Linked DNA regions of Variovorax sp. PBL-E5. The protein of the gene in region 2 interacts with the protein of the main gene of each other region in a pairwise test. Links are inferred from orthologs where the notes say so. Each region holds a gene or a part of one and is shown on either strand. Other genes may lie near its edges.

Evidence for each region.
Region 1: the proteins of serC (region 2) and selB interact in binary tests that used the Escherichia coli proteins (3 or more experiments, as listed by UniProt). The link is inferred for Variovorax sp. PBL-E5 from one-to-one orthologs.

Annotation. Positions count from the first base shown.
Region 1 is NZ_LR594671.1:5,247,680-5,260,665, forward strand. What follows is about bases 3,812-6,810. They hold selB (selenocysteine-specific translation elongation factor), read left to right. Parts: upstream 3,812-4,427; coding sequence 4,428-6,194; downstream 6,195-6,810. Other genes in these bases: selA (L-seryl-tRNA(Sec) selenium transferase), read left to right, coding at 3,812-4,431; WDLP6_RS25575 (NAD(P)/FAD-dependent oxidoreductase), read left to right, coding at 6,191-6,810. Outside these bases: glycogen synthase GlgA, read left to right, coding at 1-230; WDLP6_RS25555 (glycogen/starch/alpha-glucan phosphorylase), read left to right, coding at 263-2,743; more of selA, read left to right, coding at 3,007-3,811; more of WDLP6_RS25575, read left to right, coding at 6,811-7,096; WDLP6_RS25580 (Bug family tripartite tricarboxylate transporter substrate binding protein), read left to right, coding at 7,196-8,176; WDLP6_RS25585 (UGSC family (seleno)protein), read left to right, coding at 8,275-8,592; WDLP6_RS25595 (Bug family tripartite tricarboxylate transporter substrate binding protein), read left to right, coding at 10,018-10,995; WDLP6_RS25600 (SDR family NAD(P)-dependent oxidoreductase), read right to left, coding at 11,019-11,804; WDLP6_RS25605 (SDR family NAD(P)-dependent oxidoreductase), read right to left, coding at 11,812-12,591; WDLP6_RS25610 (transglutaminase-like domain-containing protein), read left to right, coding at 12,739-12,986. UniProt on the Escherichia coli protein: Translation factor necessary for the incorporation of selenocysteine into proteins. It probably replaces EF-Tu for the insertion of selenocysteine directed by the UGA codon. SelB binds GTP and GDP.
Region 2 is NZ_LR594671.1:1,654,647-1,661,036, forward strand. The notes cover bases 931-3,793. They hold serC (3-phosphoserine/phosphohydroxythreonine transaminase), read right to left. Parts: upstream 2,984-3,793; coding sequence 1,877-2,983; downstream 931-1,876. Other genes in these bases: pheA (prephenate dehydratase), read right to left, coding at 931-1,856; WDLP6_RS08095 (DUF2059 domain-containing protein), read right to left, coding at 2,995-3,597; gyrA (DNA gyrase subunit A), read right to left, coding at 3,594-3,793. In the rest of the region: WDLP6_RS08080 (prephenate dehydrogenase), read right to left, coding at 1-730; more of pheA, read right to left, coding at 738-930; more of gyrA, read right to left, coding at 3,794-6,242. UniProt on the Escherichia coli protein: Catalyzes the reversible conversion of 3-phosphohydroxypyruvate to phosphoserine and of 3-hydroxy-2-oxo-4-phosphonooxybutanoate to phosphohydroxythreonine. Is involved in both pyridoxine and serine biosynthesis.

The DNA.
Region 1 (12,986 bases), 3.6 Mb from region 2 along the record:
ACACGGTGGTCGATTGCACGCTCGAAGACATGGCCGATGGCACGGCCACCGGCTTCGTGTTCGACCCCTTCGACATCGAAGGCTGCACGCGCGCCATGCGCCGGGCTTTCGCGCTGCATGCGCGGCCCGCCGACTGGCGCCGCGTGCGCGCCCATGCCATGCGCCGTCCGGCCGACTGGGCCGCCGCGGCGGCGCGCTACATCACCGTCTACGAGGAGTCTCTCTCTTGAGCGCACAAACCATTCAGCTGGCCGAGTCCCCGATGACCCTCAAGGACTTCGCCTACGATCATCCCGATCGCGATGTCGCCGCCTTCAAGCGCGCCGTCGCCAACAAGCTCATCTACGCGGTCGGCAAGGACCCGGTCGCGGCCAGCCAGGACGACTGGCTGCATGCGACCGCCGCCGCCGTGCGCGACCAACTGGTCGAGCGCTGGATGACCACCACGCGCGCCAACTACGCGCAGGACCTCAAGCGCGTCTATTACATGTCGATGGAATTCCTCATCGGCCGTACCTTCACCAACGCGCTGCTTGCGGTCGACCTCTACGACACGGTGCGCGAGGCGCTGGCCGACTTCGGCGTCGACATGGAGGCGATCACCGAGCGCGAGCCCGATGCCGCGCTCGGCAACGGCGGCCTCGGCCGGCTGGCCGCGTGCTTCCTCGATTCGATGGCCACGCTCGGCGTGCCGGGCTTCGGCTACGGCATCCGCTACGAGTACGGCATGTTCCGGCAGAAGATCGTCGACGGCCAGCAGGTCGAGACGCCCGACTACTGGCTCACGCGCGGCAACCCGTGGGAGTTCGCGCGGCCGGAGGTCAACTACCGGGTGCGCTTCGGCGGCCACGTGCAGCGGCGCGAAGGCACGTCCGCGCGCGACGGCGCGGCCGACTGGGTCGACACCTACGACGTGCTGGCCGTCGCCTACGACACCATCATCCCCGGCTACGGCACGCAGGCCACCAACACGCTGCGCCTGTGGTCCGCGCGCGCCACCGAGGAGATCGACCTGTCGGCCTTCAACCGCGGCAACTACATGGCGGCGGTGGAAAGCAAGAACCATTCGGAGAACGTCTCGCGCGTGCTCTACCCCGACGACTCGACGCCCTCGGGCCGAGAGCTGCGGCTGCACCAGGAGTACTTCTTCGTCAGCGCCAGCGTGCAGGATCTGCTGCGCCGCCACCTGCGCAACCACACGAGCTTCGACGACCTGCCCGACAAGGTCAGCATCCACCTCAACGACACGCACCCGGTGCTGGCCGTGCCCGAGCTGATGCGCCTCCTGATCGACGAGCACGGGCTCAATTGGGACACCGCCTGGTCGCACACGCAGAAGGTCTTCAGCTACACCAACCACACGCTGATGCACGAGGCGCTCGAGACCTGGCCGGTCGAGATGCTGGGCCGCATCCTGCCGCGCCACCTGCAGATCATCTACGACATGAACGCGCGCTTCCTCGCGACGGTGACGCAGAAGCTCGGCAACGACGTCGAGCTGCTGCGCCGGCTCTCGCTGGTCGACGAGTCGGGCGAGCGGCGCGTGCGCATGGCCTACGTGGCGGTGCTGGCGAGCCATTCGATCAACGGCGTGTCGGGCCTGCATTCGGAGCTGATGAAGCAATCGATCTTCGCGGACTTCGCCAAGCTCTTCCCCGAGCGCTTCAACAACAAGACCAACGGCGTGACGCCGCGGCGCTGGCTGGCGCAGGCCAATCCGCCGCTGGCGGCGCTGCTCGATCGCCGCATCGGCCGCGGCTGGCGGCGCGACCTGACGCAGCTGTCGGCGCTGCGGCCGATGGCCGAGCAGCCGGCCTTCGCGCGCGCCTTTCGCCATGCCAAGCGCGAGAACAAGCTGCGCCTGGCCAACTGGGTCGAGCAGCATCTGCACATCGACCTCGACACCGACGCCATGTTCGACGTCCAGGTCAAGCGCATCCACGAATACAAGCGCCAGCTGCTCAACGTGCTGCACGTGGTCACGCGCTACCAGCACATCGTCGCCGCGCACGAGGCCGGCCGGGTGGCCGACGTGGTGCCGCGCGTGGTCGTGTTCGCGGGCAAGGCGGCCTCGGCCTACGTGGTGGCCAAGCAGGTGATCCGGCTCATCAACGACGTCGCGGCGACCATCAACAACGACGGCCGCGTCGGCAAGCTGCTCAAGGTCGTGTTCCTACCCAACTACAGCGTGAGCCTGGCCGAGATCATCATGCCGGCGGCCGACCTGTCGGAGCAGATCTCGACCGCCGGCACCGAGGCCTCGGGCACCGGCAACATGAAGTTCGCGCTCAACGGCGCGCTCACCATCGGCACGCTCGACGGCGCCAACGTCGAGATGAAGGACAACGTCGGCGACGACAACATCTTCATCTTCGGCAACACCACGCCGCAGGTGGCGGCGATCCGCGCCAGCGGCTATCAGCCGCGCGACATCTACGCCGCCAACCCCGACCTGCAGCGCGCGCTCGACGCGATCCGCGACGGCGCCTTCTCGCCCGCCGAGCCGGCGCGCTACCACGGCATCTACGATGCGCTGGTCGATTGGGGCGACCACTACCTGCTGCTGGCCGACTACGCGAGCTACATCGAGACGCAGGCCAGGGTCGATGCGCTCTACCGCGATGCCGATGCCTGGACGCGCAAGGCCATCCTCAACGTGGCCGGCATGGGCGCCTTCTCGTCGGACCGCACCATCGCCGAGTACGCGCACGAGATCTGGCACACCAAGCCGGTGGTGCTGTAGCCGCGCCGCCCGAAGGGCCGCCGGCGGGCGGGCGGCCCGCGCCTTCGGTTCGAAAAACCAAAGGGTGTTTTTGGTATTCGCGCATTGGCGACGGCCCGCGCAGTCCCTAGGATGGTCCGCATCCTGGAAGGGACACACTCCCGGTGGAGTGGCCGGACTTCAAACCCGGAGTGGGTCGCTGGCGATCCTGTGTGGGTTCGACTCCCACTCTCTTCCGCCGAGTCACTTGCCATGAACGCGCGCGCCACCGCCACCCTTCCATCATGCTGACTTCGACCAGCCCGGCGCGCCGCGCCATTCCCGCGGTCGATGCGCTGCTGAAGGCGCCGGCCTTCGAGGCGCTGGCGCGGGACTTCGGCCGGCCATCGGTCCTGGCCTGCCTGCGCCAGCTGCTGGCCGAACAGCGCCGCCGGCTGGCGGCCGAGCGCGCGGCCACGGCGCCCGACGAAGAATCGCTGGCGGCCGAATGCGGCGAGCGGCTCGCGGCTGCCGCGCGGCCTTCGCTGCGGCCGGTGTTCAACCTGACCGGCACCGTGCTGCACACCAACCTCGGGCGCGCGCTCTACCCGGCCGAAGCGGTGGCCGCAGCGACGCAGGCGATGCTGCGGCCCGTCAACCTCGAGTACGACGTCGACGGCGCCGGCCGCGGCGAGCGCGACAGCCACGTCGAGGAGCGCCTGCTGCGCCTGACCGGCGCCGAGGCGGCCGTGGTCGTCAACAACAATGCCGCCGCGGTCTACCTCATGCTCAACACCGTGGCGGCCGGCCGCGAAGTGGTGGTGTCGCGCGGCGAGCTGGTCGAGATCGGCGGCGCATTCCGCGTGCCCGAGATCATGGCCAGCGCCGGCTGCGTGCTGCGCGAAGTGGGCACGACGAACCGCACCCATCCGCGCGATTTCGAATCGGCCCTCGGCGAGCACACCGCGGCGCTGATGAAGGTGCACGCGAGCAACTACGAGATCCGCGGCTTCACGGCCGAGGTCGATGCGGCGGCCATGGCACGCATCGCCCACGCAGGCGGCCTGCCGATGATCGAGGACCTCGGCTGCGGCATGCTGGTGGCCCTCGAGGACTTCGGCCTGCCGCACGAGCCGACGCCGCGCGAGGCGCTCGCGGCCGGCGTCGACCTCCTCAGCTTCAGCGGCGACAAGCTGCTCGGCGGTCCGCAATGCGGCGTCATCGTCGGCCGCAAGGAGCTGGTCGCGCGCATCCGCCGCAATCCGATGAAACGCGCGCTGCGGCTGGACAAGGTCCGCCTCGCGGCACTGGAAGCCGTGCTCGCGCTCTACGACGATCCGCAGCGCCTGCGCGCGCGGCTGCCGACGATGCGCCTGCTCACGCGCGGCCATGACGAGATCGCCGCGCAGGCGACGCGCCTTTGCGCTCTCGTGCAGGACGCCGTGGGCTCGGACGCCGAGGCGGAGGTCGCCGACTGCGCGAGCCAGATCGGCAGCGGCGCACTGCCGGTCGACACCTTGCCGAGCGCGGGCCTGCGTCTGACGCCGGTGCATCCGCGCGGCGCCGGCGTGGAAGCGCTGGCAACGGCATTCCGCCAACTCCCCGTGCCAGTGATCGGCCGCATCCGCAACAACGCGCTGTGGCTGGACCTGCGCTGCCTGGACGCGGCGCAGGAAGCGGAGTTCACCGGCCAGCTCGTGCACCTGCAGCGCCTGCGGGACGAAGCGTGATCGTCGCCACCGCGGGCCACATCGACCACGGCAAGACGACGCTGGTGAAGGCGCTCACCGGCGTCGACACCGACCGGCTGCCGCAGGAGAAAGCGCGCGGCATCTCGATCGACATCGGCTTCGCCTACTGGCGCACGCCCGGCGGCGCGCTGCTCGGCTTCGTCGACGTGCCGGGCCACGAGCGCTTCGTGCGCAACATGCTGGCCGGCGTCTGCGGCGTCGACTACGCGATGGTGGTGGTCGCCGCCGACGACGGCGTGATGCCGCAGACGCGCGAGCACCTGCACATCGTCGACCTGCTCGGTATCGGCCGCGGCATCGCGGTGATCACCAAGGCGGACCGCGTCGATGGCGCGCGGCTTCAGGCCGTCGAGCGCGAGGTGCGCGCGCTGCTGGCGGGCACCTCGCTCGAGGGCGCGCCGCTGCGGTCGGTCTCGGCCATCGGCGGCCAAGGCATCGCCGCGCTGCGTGACGAATTGGCCAGTGCGGCATCGGGTTGCCGGCGCAGCGCGGTCCAGGGACGGCGCCTGCGCTACGCGATCGATCGCGCGTTTACCGTCGCCGGTGCCGGCACGGTGGTCACCGGCACGGTCTTCGACGGCATGGTGCGCGCCGGCGACCGGCTGCTGCTGTCGCCGGGCGGGCGCGAGGTGCGCGTGCGCGGCATCCAGAAGGACGGCGCGGCGGCAGAGCGCGCCGAGGCCGGCGAACGCTGCGCGCTCAACCTCGCGCGCGTCGAGCTGTCGCAGGTGCAGCGCGGCGACTGGGTGCTGCATCCCGAACTGCACGCGCCGACGACGCGGCTGGACGTCGAGCTGCAGGTGCTGGCCGCCGAGGCGCATGCGCTGCGCCACTGGACGCCGGTGCATCTGCATCTGGGCACGCGCGACGTGACCGCGCGCGTCTCGCTGCGGCGCGGCGAATCGGTGGAGCCCGGCGGTCGCGCCTTCGCCCGCCTCGTCGTCGATCAACCGATCTCCGCGCTGCATGGCGACCGCTTCATCGTGCGCGACCAGTCCGCGCAGCGCACGGTCGGCGGCGGCCGGGTGCTCGATGCGTTCCCGGTGCCGCGCCGCCTGCCTGCCGAGGCACGCCGGCGGCAACTGCGGGCGCTGGCTCTGCCCTCGGCGCTCGAAACCTTGCAGGCGCTGGTGGCCGGCGCGCCGGCCGGGGTGAACGCGGCGGCCTTTGCGCGCAATGTCAATCTCGATCCGGAGGCCTTCGCGCGGCTGTTGAAGCAGGCCGGACTCGCGAGCATCGGCACGGGCACGCAGGCGCTGGTGCTCACGCCGGCAGCCGCCGACGCAAGGCTGGCGCGCAAGCCGCAGGAGATGCCGGCCGACAACCCCGAGCACCTGCGCCTGTGGCAACTCGCGCAACCCGCACTGAAGCAGGCCGCGCGCACGGGCCTGAGCGTGGTGCAGCTGGCGCAGGCACTGGGGGTTCGCGACTCCGTGCTGCGCGACATGCTGCATCGCAAGGCACAGGCCGGCGACGCGGTGCGCGTCAACGACGAGCGCTTCTACCTGCGCGCGACGACGGACGAATTCATCGAGGTCGCGCGCGGCGTCGCGCAGGCCATGCCCGAGGGCCGCTTCACCGCGGGCCAGTTTCGCGACAGCGCCGGCATCGGCCGTGCGCTCGCGGTGCAGGTGCTCGAGGCGCTCGACCGCCTCGGCATCACCCGGCGCGTGGGCGACGTGCGCATGCTGCGCGCGGACCCGTCCTCTGCATCATCCGTCCAAGGAGAAAGATCCCCATGAGCGACACCTCATCGCACGACGTCGTCGTGATCGGCGCCGGCGCGGCCGGCTTGAATGCCGCGCTCGCGACCCTGCGCGCCGGGCTCGGCACCGCATGGCTCGAAGCGCAGATGTTCGGCGGCCTCGTGCTCAACGTGAACGAACTGGACGGCGCCATCCGGGGCAGCGGCGCCGAACTCTCGTCCACCTGGGCGGGCGACGTCATCGAGCTCGGCGGCGAGAACCTCGAGGCGGTCGCGAGCGGCATCGAGCGCGACGGCGATGCGCTGGTGGTCGTCAGCGATGCGGGGCGCCATCGCGCGCGCGCCGTCATCGTCGCTTCCGGCGCAGCGCTGAAGAAGCTCGGCGTGCCGGGCGAAGCGGAACTCGAGCACAAGGGCGTGTCCCATTGCGCCGACTGCGACGGGCCCTTGTTCCAGGGTCAGGCGGTCACGGTGGCCGGCGGCGGCGATTCGGCGCTGCAGTCGGCGATGGTGCTGTCCGGCTTCTGCAGCACGGTGCACCTGGTGCATCGGGGCGGCGCCTTCCGCGCGCAGCCGCATTGGATCGAGGCCGTCGGCACAGCGGCCAACATCGAGGTCCACTGGCACAGCGAAGTCACCGAAGTGCTCGGCACCGATGGCGTCGAAGGCGTGCGCGTGAACGGCGAGGCGATTCCGTGCAGCGGCTTCTTCGCCTTCGTGGGGTTGCAGCCGGCGAGCGGCTTCCTGCCCGCAGCCATCGCGCGCGATGGGCGAGGCGCGGTCGTCACCGCGCAGAACCTGGAGACGGCGATGCCGGGCGTGTTCGCCGCCGGTGCCGTGCGCGCGGGCTGCGGGGGTTCGCTGGCCGAGGCCGTGGCCGACGGTGAAGCCGCGGCGCGCGCGGTCGTCGCGCAACTGGCGGCGCGCACGAAGGCCTGATCGGCCGCGCGCGGGCCGGCGTCATTCGGATATTGCGAAAAGACCCTTTGCGCCCCGGTCTGGTGCGCGCCGAGGCTGCTCTCTACACTGGGCCGCACCATGCACCGCAAACTCTTTCTTGCCGCGCTCGCAACGGCTGCGTTCGCCCTCTGCGGCGGCGCGGCCGCGCAAGGTTTTCCCAGTGCCCGGCCCGTCACGCTGGTATCGCCCTTCCCCGCGGGCAGCGGCAGCGACCTCGCCGCACGCGCCGTGGCGCCCGGCCTGTCGGACGCGCTGGGCCAGTCGGTGGTGGTGGAGAACAGGGCGGGCGCGGGCGGCTCGATCGGCGCGCAGTACGTCGCCAAGTCGAAGCCGGACGGCTACACGCTGTTCCTCGCCAGCCTGAGCTTCTCGGTGCTGCCGAGCCTGATGGAACTCGGCTTCGATCCGGCCAGGGACTTCGAAGCGGTGACGCTGATGGGCGAGCAGAGCATGGCCTTCGTCGTGCCGCCCTCGCTGCCCGCGAACTCGATGGCGGAACTCGTGGCGCTGGCGAAAGCCAGGCCGGGCAAGCTCAACTACGCGTCGGCCGGCATCGGCAGCATCGGCCACCTGACGGGCGAGCTGCTCAAGAACGAACGCGCGCTCGACATCGTGCATGTGCCGTTCAAGGGCACGCCCGAAGCGATGACGGCGATCATGACCGACGACGTGCAGATGGGCCTGATCGCGATGCCGACCGTCGAACCGCAGATCAAGGCCGGCAAGGTCAAGGCGCTCGGCGTGACGGGCCGCAAGCGCTACCCCGGCCTGCCCGACGTGCCGACCCTGGCCGAGGCGGGCTTCCCGAGCATGAGCGACTCGGTCTGGTATGCGGTGTTGGCGCCCGCGGGCACGCCGCCGGAAGTGATCGCACGGCTCAACGCCGCGTTCCGCCAGGCGCTGACCCAGCCCGACACCGTGCAGCGGCTGGATCGCTCGGCCAAGACCGAGGCCGCCTTCAGCACACCGCAGGAAGCGACCGCTTACGTGCGCACTCAACTGGTCAAGTGGAACGGCGTGGCATCGAAGGCGGGCCTGAAGCCGGAACACGCGAAGTAGAAGGAAAAAGCGAATGCTGTTTTCCACCGCGCGCATTGGCACCCCGAGGGGCCGTGCCTAACATCGACCGCAGCAGCCCACCGAAAGGATCGCACCCCATGGAAACGATGTCCGTCATCAGCCCGATCGGCGCCGAAGCCGTCGAGCAGAAGAACCTCGCCAAGCGCCTGGACACCCTCAACGGCAAGGTGGTCGCCGAAGTCTGGAACGAGGACTTCAAGGGCGACATCATGTTCCCGATCTATCGCGAGCTGCTCAAGGAGCGCTTCCCCGACGTGAAGATCGTTCCCTACACCGAGATCCCGTATGCGTCGCTGAAGGGCACTCCGTCCTACCAGCGCGAGGTGCTCAACCAGATCACGGCCGCGCTGAAGGCCAGGGGGGCCGACGCCGTCATCACCGGCAACGGGGGCTGAGGCACCTGCACACCGGCCGCGGTGCGGCCGGCAGCAGAAGCAGAGAAGATCCTGGGCATCCCGTCGGCCGTGGTGTCGATGCCGGGGTTCAACATGGTGGGCCAGCTCGCCGCGAAGGCGGCCGGCGTGCCGGACGTGCCGGTGGTCGAGTACCCGGGCGCGGTCGGGGTCGACCATGCGGAGATCCGCGACAAGATCAGGAACGTGCTGTTCGAGCGCATCGTCAACGCGCTCACCAGGCCGATCAAGCCGCGCACGCCGGGCAAGGCGAGCGAGTGGGATTCGAAGCGGGTGGTGTTCGAGGGCAGCTTCGAACAGATCAATGCGCACTTCCACGAGATGGAGTGGAGCGACGGCCTGCCGATCGTGCCGCCGACGCTCGAGCGCGTGCGGGAATTCCTGCGCTACACCGACCGTTCGCCTGAAGAGGTGATCGCGGTGCTGCCGCAGATGAACCTGCGCGCCACCGTCTGGAACATCGCGGCCAACGGCGTGATGGCGGGATGCAAGCCGCAGACCATGCCCGTGCTCATCGCGCTGGTGGAAGCCCTGCAGGAGGACCAGTACAACCTCGACAACATCGGCACCACCTGGGGCGTCATGCCCTATGTCTTCCTCAACGGGCCGATCGTCAAGGAGCTGGGCTTCAACGATGCGGCGGGCCTGATCTCGCGCGGCGCGAATCCCTCGCTCGGGCGCGCGCTGGGGCTCATCATCCGCAACATCGGCGGCTACCGCCCGGCGAAGAACCAGATGGGGACCTTCGGCTACCCGATCAACTTCGCCTTCGCCGAGAACGAGGATCTCAACCCGTGGGAGCCGTACCACGTCGAGAAGGGCTTCGACCGCCACGCGAGCACGGTCTCCGTGAGCACGACGATGAACTGGGGCTTCCAGCCCTCGCCCTACACGCGCGACGACCAGGGCGGCGCGGAGTGCGCGCTGATGCAGATGTGCCGCGACGCGCTGCGCAAGCCGGCGCTCGCGCTGTTCTCCGAACGCGGCCCGACCGGCTTCGTGAACGACATCGTGTTCGTCCTCGCGCCGCCGGTGGCCAAGGTGCTGGCCGAAGCCGGCTACTCGAAGGACGACATCCGCCGCTACATCTGCGAGCACACCACCGTGCCGCGCCGCTACATGGACTTCGAGCTGAAGTACACGATGGCGGAAGTCCACACCATCGAGGAGAAGATCCAGCTCGGGACCTTCCCGCCGGAATTCGCCGTGGGGCCGGACGACCCGATCAAGGTCATGCCCGGACCCGAGTACATCGAGATCCTGGTGGCCGGCGACCCCGGCCGCAACCGGATCAAGACGCTCGACTCCGGCTACACGCGCGTCACCACGAAGGAGATCAAGTTGCCCGCCAACTGGGCCAGCCTGCCGAAGAACTGAGGTCGAAGAACCCGAAGCCGGAGACAAGACATGAACCCCTCTCGCCGCAAGATGGCGCTGGCGGCGGTGGCCGGCGCGCTGCTGCTGCCCGCGCTGGCCACCGCCGAGGCCGCCTGGCCCGACAAACCGGTGCGCGTCATCGTGCCGTGGGCGCCGGGCGGCATCACCGACATCCTCGCGCGGCTGGTCGCCGCCAGGATGTCGGCGCAGCTCGGGCAGCAGTTCGTGATCGACAACCGCGGCGGCGCCGCCGGCAACATCGGCGCCGAGATGGTGGCCAAGGCGCCGGCGGACGGCTACACGCTGCTGCTCACGAACCCGGGCGCCTTCACGACCAACCAGTACCTCTACAAGGACATGCCGTACAGGCCGGAAGACTTCGCGCCGATCATCGTGCTCGCGACTTTTCCGAACGCGCTGATCGTGAACAAGGACCTGCCGGTGAAGTCGGCCGAGGAGCTGATCGCCTATGCGAAGAAGCATCCCGCGAGCCTCAACGGCGGCTCCTCTGGCACCGGGAGTTCGGGCCATCTGTCGCTGGAGATGTTCAAGGCCATGACCGGCGCGCCGATCCAGAACGTGTTCTACAAGGGCGCCGCGCCGACCAAGGTCGACCTGTCCGCGGGCCGCATCCAGGTCGTGCTGGACAACGTGCCCGGCTACCTGAGCGAGCTGCAGTCGGGCAGCGTGCGGATGCTGGCCGTCGGCACCCGAACGCGCTTGCCCACCTACCCGGACGTGCCCACGCTGGACGAAGCCGGCGTCAAGGGCTACGAGTCGTCGGTGTGGTACGCCATCGCGGCGCCGAAGGCCACGCCGCAGGCGATCATCCGCAAGGTCCATGCCGCGGCGCAGGCCGCGCTCGACACGCCCGACGTGCAGGAGAAGCTGCGCCAGTTGCAAGGCATCGTCGTCGGCGGATCGCCCGCCGATGCGGCGAAGTTCTTTGCCGTGGAATCGAAGCGCTGGAAGGCCGTCATCGATCGGGCGGGCATCAAGGCCGAGTGAAGGCCGAGTGAGCGCGCGGCGCGCTAGCCGCGGCGAAAGAACCCGGCCGCCGCGCCGCTGTCCAGCAGCAGGTTGTGGCCCGTGATCGAGCGCGCCGAGGTGGACGCGAGGAACACGGCCGCATCGGCGAAATCCTCCGGCGTCGGCAGCCAGCCGAGCGGCATCGATGCCGCGACCTCGCGCACCGCCTGATCAACGTCCCTGGCGCCGACCGCTTCCAGCTGCGTGCGCAGGAAGGGCGTGTCGCTCGACGCCGGCGCAATGGCGTTCACGCGCACGCCCTGCGGCGAATACTCGAGCGCCAGCGCCTTCGTCAGCCCGACGATCGCATGCTTGGATGCGGTGTACACGCTGCGCTGCGCCCGCGCGGTGACGCTCTGCAGCGAGCTGGTGAAGATCAGGCTGGCGCGCGGGCTGCGCACGAGGCTGCGCAGCGCGGCCTGCGCGCAGTAGATCGTGCCGAGCACGTTCACCTCGACGATGCGCCGGATGCGTTCGGGGTCGGCCTCGGTGAGCGGTCCCGCGTAGCCCAGGCCCGCGTGCGCGAGGAACACATCGATCGGCGCGCCGAAGAAGGATTCGGCCTGCGCCACCAGCGCCGCGCAGGCCGCGGGGTCGGCGATGTCGCACACCCGCGCCGTCGCGCGCTCGCCGCTCGCATCGATGGCCTGGGCACAGGCGCGCGCGGCCTCGCCGTCGATGTCCGCCACGACCACGCGCGCGCCCTCGGCGACGAAGCGCTTCGCGGCCGCGGCGCCCAGCCCGCGCGCCGCGCCGGTCACGACGGCGTGATAGCCCTGCAGCTGCATGGCGCGCTCAGGCGGTCTTGCCGCCGTCGACCAGCAGCGAGGCGCCACTGACGAAAGAGGCCTCGTGCGACAGCAGGAACAGCGCCGCGTTCGCCACCTCCTCCGGCCGCGCGGCGCGGCCCAGCGGGTTGCCGGCGCTGCGCACGCGCATGAGCTCGTCGATGTCCTTGCCCTTGGTCTCCTCCTCGTCGGGACGCGACACCAGCACGCGCAACATCGGCGTGTCGGTGGTGCCGGGGCAGACCACGTTGAAGCGGATGTTGTCCGGCCCGTAGCGCTTGGCGAGCGAACGGGCCAGGCCGATCAGCCCCCACTTGGCGACCGAATAGAGCGGACTGAAGGGCGAACCGATCACGCCGGAGGTCGACGAGGTGAACAGCACGCTGCCGCCGCCGCATTCGCGCATCATCGGGATCGCCTCGATGACGCTGGCCAGCGCAGCGCGCACGTTGAGGTTCATCGCGACGTCGAACTCGTGCAGGTCCAGCCCCTCGACGCGCGACACCGACGGGTGGCCGGCATGGGCCCACAGGAAATCCAGCCGGCCGAAACGCTTCTTCGCCTCGTGGACCATGCCGCGCGCGAAGTCCTCGTCCATCAGGTTGCCGGCGAGCGCGAAGGCCCGGCCGCCTGCGGCCTCGATCACGGCGGCGACTTCGCCGGCCTTTGCCTCATCGAGGTCCACCACCGCCACCGCCGCGCCTTCGGCGGCGAAGCGAAGGGCGCCTGCACGGCCCATGCCGGAAGCGGCTGCCGTGACGATACCGAACCGGTCGGCCATGCGCATGCTGATCTCCTCGTTGAAGTCGCGCCACTGTAGGATCGCAGGTCGCCGCGCGAAAGCGCGATTCGGCGAAACCAGTTTTCGGTTTTTGCGCCTCCCGCTTCGGGCGGCGCGGGACCATGATCGCGAGCATCTCAAGAGGAGACCTTCATGCACACACGCCGCCATTTCCTTCGCCAGGCCTCTGCCGCTTCCGCCGCGGCGGCCTTGCCGCTGGCGCTGCCGGAGTTCGCCTTCGCGGCGCCGCAGCGCAGCTTCGAGCCCGGCTCGCAGCGCTGGCGCACCTTCGACGTGACGACGCAGGTCGAGCTGGCGCTGCCGCCCGGCGCCGCGCAGGTCTGGGTGCCGGTGCCTTCGATCGATACCGACTGGCAGAAATCGCTGTCGACCCGCTTCTC
Region 2 (6,390 bases):
GCACCTGCTCGCGATTGGCCAGCAGGATGTCGCGCCAGACGGCCGGATCGCTGGCGGCGATGCGTGAAAAATCGCGGAAACCGGACCCGGCCAGCTCCAGGAAGCGCTCGCCCTCAGGGTGGGCGGCAATGGCATTGGTGAAGGCGAAGGCCAGCAGATGGGGCAGATGGCTCACGGCGGCGAGCGCGCTGTCGTGGGCTTCGTGCGTCATCGTCAGCACCTTGCCGCCGACAGCCGACCAGGCCTGCGTGGCACGCTGCACGTTCGAACGCAGCGTCGCCTTGATCGGCGTGAGGACGACATGCCGGCCGACGAACAGGTCGGCATCGGCGTGCTCGACGCCTGAAACCTCCTTGCCTGCGATCGGATGCGCCGGGACGAAGTTGCCGAGCTGGTCCTGCAGGCCGCGGCGCGCGGCCTCGATCACATCGCCCTTGGTCGACCCTACGTCCATGACGAGCATCTGTTCCGTGATGCCGTGGCGGATCGCCTTGAAGGTCAGCTCGGAGGCACCTACCGGGACCGCGATCAGCACGATGTCGGCGCCCGAGATGGCGAGCAGCGCGGAAGGAGCTGCCACGTCGATCACGCCGAGCTGCCGGGCGCGTTCGGTGGTCGAAGGGGACTTGCTGTAGCCGACCACGCGCTTGACCCGCCGCGCGCGCTTGAGCGCCAGTGCAAAGGAGCCGCCCATCAGGCCGCAGCCGATCAGACCCAGCTGTTCGAACATGCGCGCCTCAGGCCGTGACGGGGTAGGCGCCGATGACTTTGTAGAACGCACAGAGTTTGCGCAATTCGGCGAGTGCGGCGGCGACGTTGGGCTGCGACGGGTGGCCGTCGAGGTCGATGTAGAAGTAGTACTCCCACTGCCCGGTGCGCGCCGGCCGCGACTCGAAGCGCGTCATGGAGACATTGTTGACCTTGAGCGGGACCAGCAGGTCGTGCACCGCTCCGGGGCGATTCGGCACCGAGACGATCAGGCTGGTGCAGTCCCTGCCGGAAGCCGGCGGCATCGCCAGCGTCTGCGGCAGGCAGATGATCGCGAAGCGTGTGCGGTTGTACGAGTCGTCCTGGATGGCGTGCGCAACGATATGCAGGCCGAAGCGCGTCGCGGCGCGCTCGCTCGCGAGAGCCGCCCATGCCGGATTGCCGGCTGCCAGCCGTGCGCCTTCGGCATTGCTGGACACCGCGCGGCGCTCGGCCCGGGGAAGGTGCTTGGAAAGCCAGGTCTGGCACTGCGCGAGCGCCTGCGGATGCGCGAGCACGGCCTCGATGTCTTCGAGGCTGTTGCTGGTGCGCAGCAGGTGATGACGCACCAGCAGGCTGACTTCGCCGACCACGTGGGTCGGTGAGTGCAGCAGCAGATCCAGCGATCGCGTGACGACGCCCTCGGTCGAATTCTCGATGCCGACGACGCCGTACTGCGCGCTTCCGGCGGCCGTGGCGTGGAAGACTTCGTCGAAACTGGCGCAATGGATCAGGTCGGCCGCACCGCCGAAGTACTCGATGGCCGCCTGCTCGCAGAAGGTGCCTTCGGGGCCCAGCACGGCGACCCGCTGCGGCGACTCGAGCGCCAGGCAGGCGGACATGATCTCGCGCCAGATGGCCGCTACGTGCAACGCCTTCAGCGGGCCGGCATTGCTCTGCTGCATCTTCTCGATCACCTGCGCCACGCGATCGGGGCGGAAGTAGGGCGTGCCCTCGCGCTTCTTGATCTCGCCGACCTCTTCGGCGACATGCGCGCGCCGGTTCAGGAGATCGAGCAGTTGCTGGTCGAGCGAGTCGATCTGCACGCGCAGATCGCCAAGGCTGGAGGAGGTGTCGGGAACAGGGGGCTGTGGGGCGGGTGCGGTCATCGGTCAGGTGCGCATGCGCTCTATGCGTGCGACCGTTCGAATTCTCGCATGTAGTGCACGAGTGCTTGCACGCCAGCCATCGGCATCGCGTTGTAAATGCTGGCGCGCATGCCGCCGACGGACTTGTGCCCCTTCAATTGAAGCAGGCCCGCATTGCGGGCGCCGGCCAGAAACGCCTCGTTGCGGCGCTCGTCCCGCAGAAAGAAAGGGACGTTCATGCGCGAACGGCAATCGACGGCGACCCTGTTCTCGTAGAAATCCGAAGCGTCGATGAAGTCGTACAGGAGCCGCGCCTTGGCGATGTTGCGGTTTTCCATCGCTTCGACGCCCTGGCGTCCGTCTTCGGTTTGCTGCAGCAGCCACTGGAAGGTCAGGCCGGCGACATAGATGCCCCAGGTCGGCGGCGTGTTGAACATCGACTGGTTGTCGGCAACGGTCTTGTAGTTGAAGGCGCTGGGACAGATCTCGAGCGCGCGGCCGAGCAGATCGTCGCGCACGACCACGATCGTGAGGCCGGCCGGCCCCAGATTCTTCTGAGCGCCACCGAAAGCAAGGCCGACGCGGCGCCAGTCGACAGGCCGGGACGCGACGTGCGAGGAAAAGTCGATGGCGAGCGGCGCATCGCTGCCGAGTGCCGCGAGATCGGGCAGTTCCTGGAACTCGACGCCATGGATCGTCTCGTTGCTGCACACGTGCACGTACGAGGCACCCTGCGTGAGCTGCCAGGTCGCCGGATCGGGCAGCCGCGTGTGCTGCGCATCGGCATTCGTTGCCGCCACGTTCGCTTTGCAGTAGCGCTGCGCCTCCTTCTGCGATTTGGCGCTCCAACTGCCCGTGATCACGAAGTCGGCGATGGTGCCGCGCGACAGGTTCATCGGCACGATCGCATTTTCTGCGAGCCCGCCTCCCTGCATGAAGAGGATGTGGAAATGTTCCGGTATCGACAGGAGCGTACGGAACGCGGCCTCGGCCTGCGTGCAGATCGCGCCGAACTCCTTGCCGCGGTGGCTCATCTCCATGACGCTCATGCCGCTGCCGTGCCAGTCCAGCATTTCGGACGCGGCGATTTGCAACACCGCCTCCGGCATCGCGGCAGGGCCGGCAGAGAAGTTGTACGGGCGCGCCACCGCGGGCTGCATCACTTCTTGGCAGGCGCCTTGGGCGCTGCTTTCGCCGGTGCCTGTCCGCCCGAGGAGGATGCTGCCCCGCCGCCGTTGGTGGGGGCGCCCAGCGCTCTGGCAACGTTGGCGTCGAGCGTCGTCATCTTGGGTTCGATGCTCGCGCGCGTCTCGGCCACCAGCTTTTCGGTGAGCGCGGTCTGCATCTTCGGGTTGAGCTCCTGGTACTTCTTGGCCAGCGGCGAGCTGATCCACGCCACCAACTGGCGCAACTCGTCTTCGGTGAAGCCCTGTTCCAGGATCGGGCCGATGGTGGTGGGCGCGAGTTGCACGGCCTTGTCACGCACGATCGGGAAGGATTCGTCGAAGTACTTCTTGAGTTCCGCGTCGGCCGCCTTGGCCGCGGCTTCGCGCTTGTCGGCCGGCACCTGCGTTTGCAGATACTGCGACCCTGCCTGCGCGATCGGCGCGCTGGACTGTTCGACCAGTCCGCGCGCAAGCGATTCGATGCCCGGGCGTTGCAGATCGAGGAACTGCTTGATCAGCGCAGCCTTGTCCTGCGCCATGGCCATCGAGCTGCTGGCGAGCGCAACCGTCAGAAGCGCGAGTTTGATTTTGTTCACTGAGGATTCTCCGTTGAAGATGATGGGGAAGTGTCGTCGGCACCGGGCTCGATCTCGACATTGGCGTCGTTCTCGACGATGCGCTGCAGCCCGCTGAGCTTGGCGCCTTCGTCGAGTCCGATGAGCGTGACACCCTGCGTCGCACGCCCCAGTTCGCGAATTTCGGAGACACGGGTGCGTACGAGCACGCCCTTGTCGGTGATGAGCATGATTTCGTCGTCGGCATGCACGAGAGTTGCCGCCACGACTTTGCCGTTGCGCTCACTTTGTTGAATCGCGATCATGCCTTTGGTTCCGCGTCCATGACGCGTGTACTCGGTAATGCTTGTACGTTTTCCGTAACCATTTTCCGTGGCGGTCAGGACGCTCTGAGCCTCGTCTTCCGCCACCAGCATCGCGATCACGCCCTGGCCGTCCTCGAGTGTCATGCCGCGCACGCCGCGCGCGTTGCGCCCCATCGGCCTCACGTCGTTCTCGTCGAAACGCACGGCCTTGCCGCCGTCGGAGAACAGCATGACATCGTGCGCGCCGTCGGTCAGCGCGGCACCGACGAGATAGTCGCCGGGGTCGAGGTCCACCGCGATGATGCCGGCCTTGCGCGGATTGCTGAATTCGTCGAGCGTCGTCTTCTTGACGGTGCCCATCGAGGTCGCCATGAACACGTACTGGTTGGCCGGAAAGGTGCGTTTCTCGCCAGTCAGCGCGAGGACGACGTTGATCTTCTCGCCTTCCTGCAGCGGGAACATGTTGACGATGGGGCGCCCGCGGGAGCCGCGCGAACCGGCAGGCACCTCCCACACCTTGAGCCAGTAGAGCCGGCCGCGGTTGGAGAAGCACAGGATGTAGTCGTGCGTATTCGCGATGAAGAGCTGATCAATCCAGTCGTCTTCCTTGGTCGCGGTGGCCTGCTTGCCGCGTCCGCCGCGCTTCTGGGCCCGGTATTCGCCCAGCGGCTGGCTCTTGATGTAGCCGCTGTGGGAGAGCGTGACGACCATGTCGGTGGGCGTGATCAGGTCTTCCGTCGAGAGATCGAAGGCACTGTGCTCGACCTGGCTGCGGCGCGCACCGAGCTTGCTTTGCCCGAACTCCTGCTTGATCGTGGTGAGCTCGTCGCCAATGATCACGGATACGCGCTCGGGCTTGGCGAGGATGTCCAGCAGATCGTCGATCTCCGCCATCACTTCCTTGTATTCGGCGACGATCTTGTCCTGCTCGAGGCCGGTCAGGCGCTGCAGGCGCATCTGCAGGATTTCCTGGGCCTGCGTGTCCGACAGGCGGTAGAGCCCGTCCGAACCCATGCCGTAGCCGATCTCGAGGCCATCCGGACGGTAGTCATCGGCATTGATCACGCCGCCGTCGGCGCGGGTGCGCGTCAGCATCTCCCGCACCAGCTTGCTGTCCCATGCGCGGGTCATCAACTCGGCCTTGGCGACCGGTGGCGTGGGCGCATTGCGGATGATCGCGATGAATTCGTCGATGTTGGCGAGCGCGACGGCAAGGCCCTCGAGGACATGGCCGCGCTCGCGCGCCTTGCGTAGCGTGTAGACCGTGCGCCGCGTGACGACTTCGCGGCGATGCTGCAGGAAGACCTCGATCAGGTCCTTGAGGTTGCACAGCTTCGGCTGGCCGTCGACCAGCGCCACCATGTTGATGCCGAAGGTGTCCTGCAGCTGCGTCTGCTTGTAGAGGTTGTTGAGCACCACTTCGGGCACTTCGCCGCGCTTGAGCTCGATGACCAGCCGCATGCCCGATTTGTCGGACTCGTCCTGGATGTGGCTGATGCCCTCGATCTTCTTCTCGTGCACCAGCTCCGCCATGCGCTCCTGCAGCGTCTTCTTGTTGACCTGGTAGGGCAGCTCGTCGACGATGATCGCCTGCCGTTGTCCACGATCGATGTCCTCGAAGTGGCACTTGGCGCGCATCACGACCTTGCCGCGGCCGGTGCGATAGCCGTCCTTGATGCCGTTGATGCCGTAGATGATGCCGGCCGTGGGGAAGTCGGGGGCCGGCACGATCTCCATCAGGTCGTCGATCCCTGCGTCGGGATGGCGCAACAGATGCAGGCAGGCGTCGACCACCTCATTCAGGTTGTGCGGTGGAATATTGGTCGCCATGCCGACCGCGATACCGCCGGCGCCATTGACCAGCAGATTCGGTAGCTTGCTGGGTAATACCAAAGGCTCTTTTTCGGAGCCGTCGTAATTCGGTCCGAAATCGACGGTTTCCTTGTCGATATCGGCCAGCATTTCGTGCGCGATTTTTGCCAGCCGGATCTCGGTATAGCGCATGGCCGCCGCCAAATCCCCGTCCACCGAGCCGAAATTGCCCTGGCCATCAACCAGCATGTGACGCATCGAGAAGTTCTGCGCCATCCGCACGATGGTGTCGTACACCGATTGGTCGCCGTGCGGGTGGTACTTGCCGATCACGTCGCCCACGATGCGCGCGGATTTCTTGTACGGCCGGTTCCAGTCGTTGTTCAGCTCGTGCATGGCGAACAACACTCGCCGGTGCACCGGCTTGAGGCCGTCACGTGCGTCGGGAAGCGCCCGGCCGACGATCACGCTCATCGCGTAATCGAGATAGCTGCGGCGCATTTCCTCTTCGAGACTGATGGGTAGTGTTTCTTTGGCGAACGAGGTCATGAGCGGCGGGCGGACAGCAAGGAGCCGAAATTTTACGCTCCGGAGGGTGTCGCACCGCCGCAACACAAGGCCGGTATTCCGCCTCCGTCCTACGTTTCGGGAGCGCCTCACGGGCTGTTTGCCAAAGACCCTATGGCACAATCGCCTC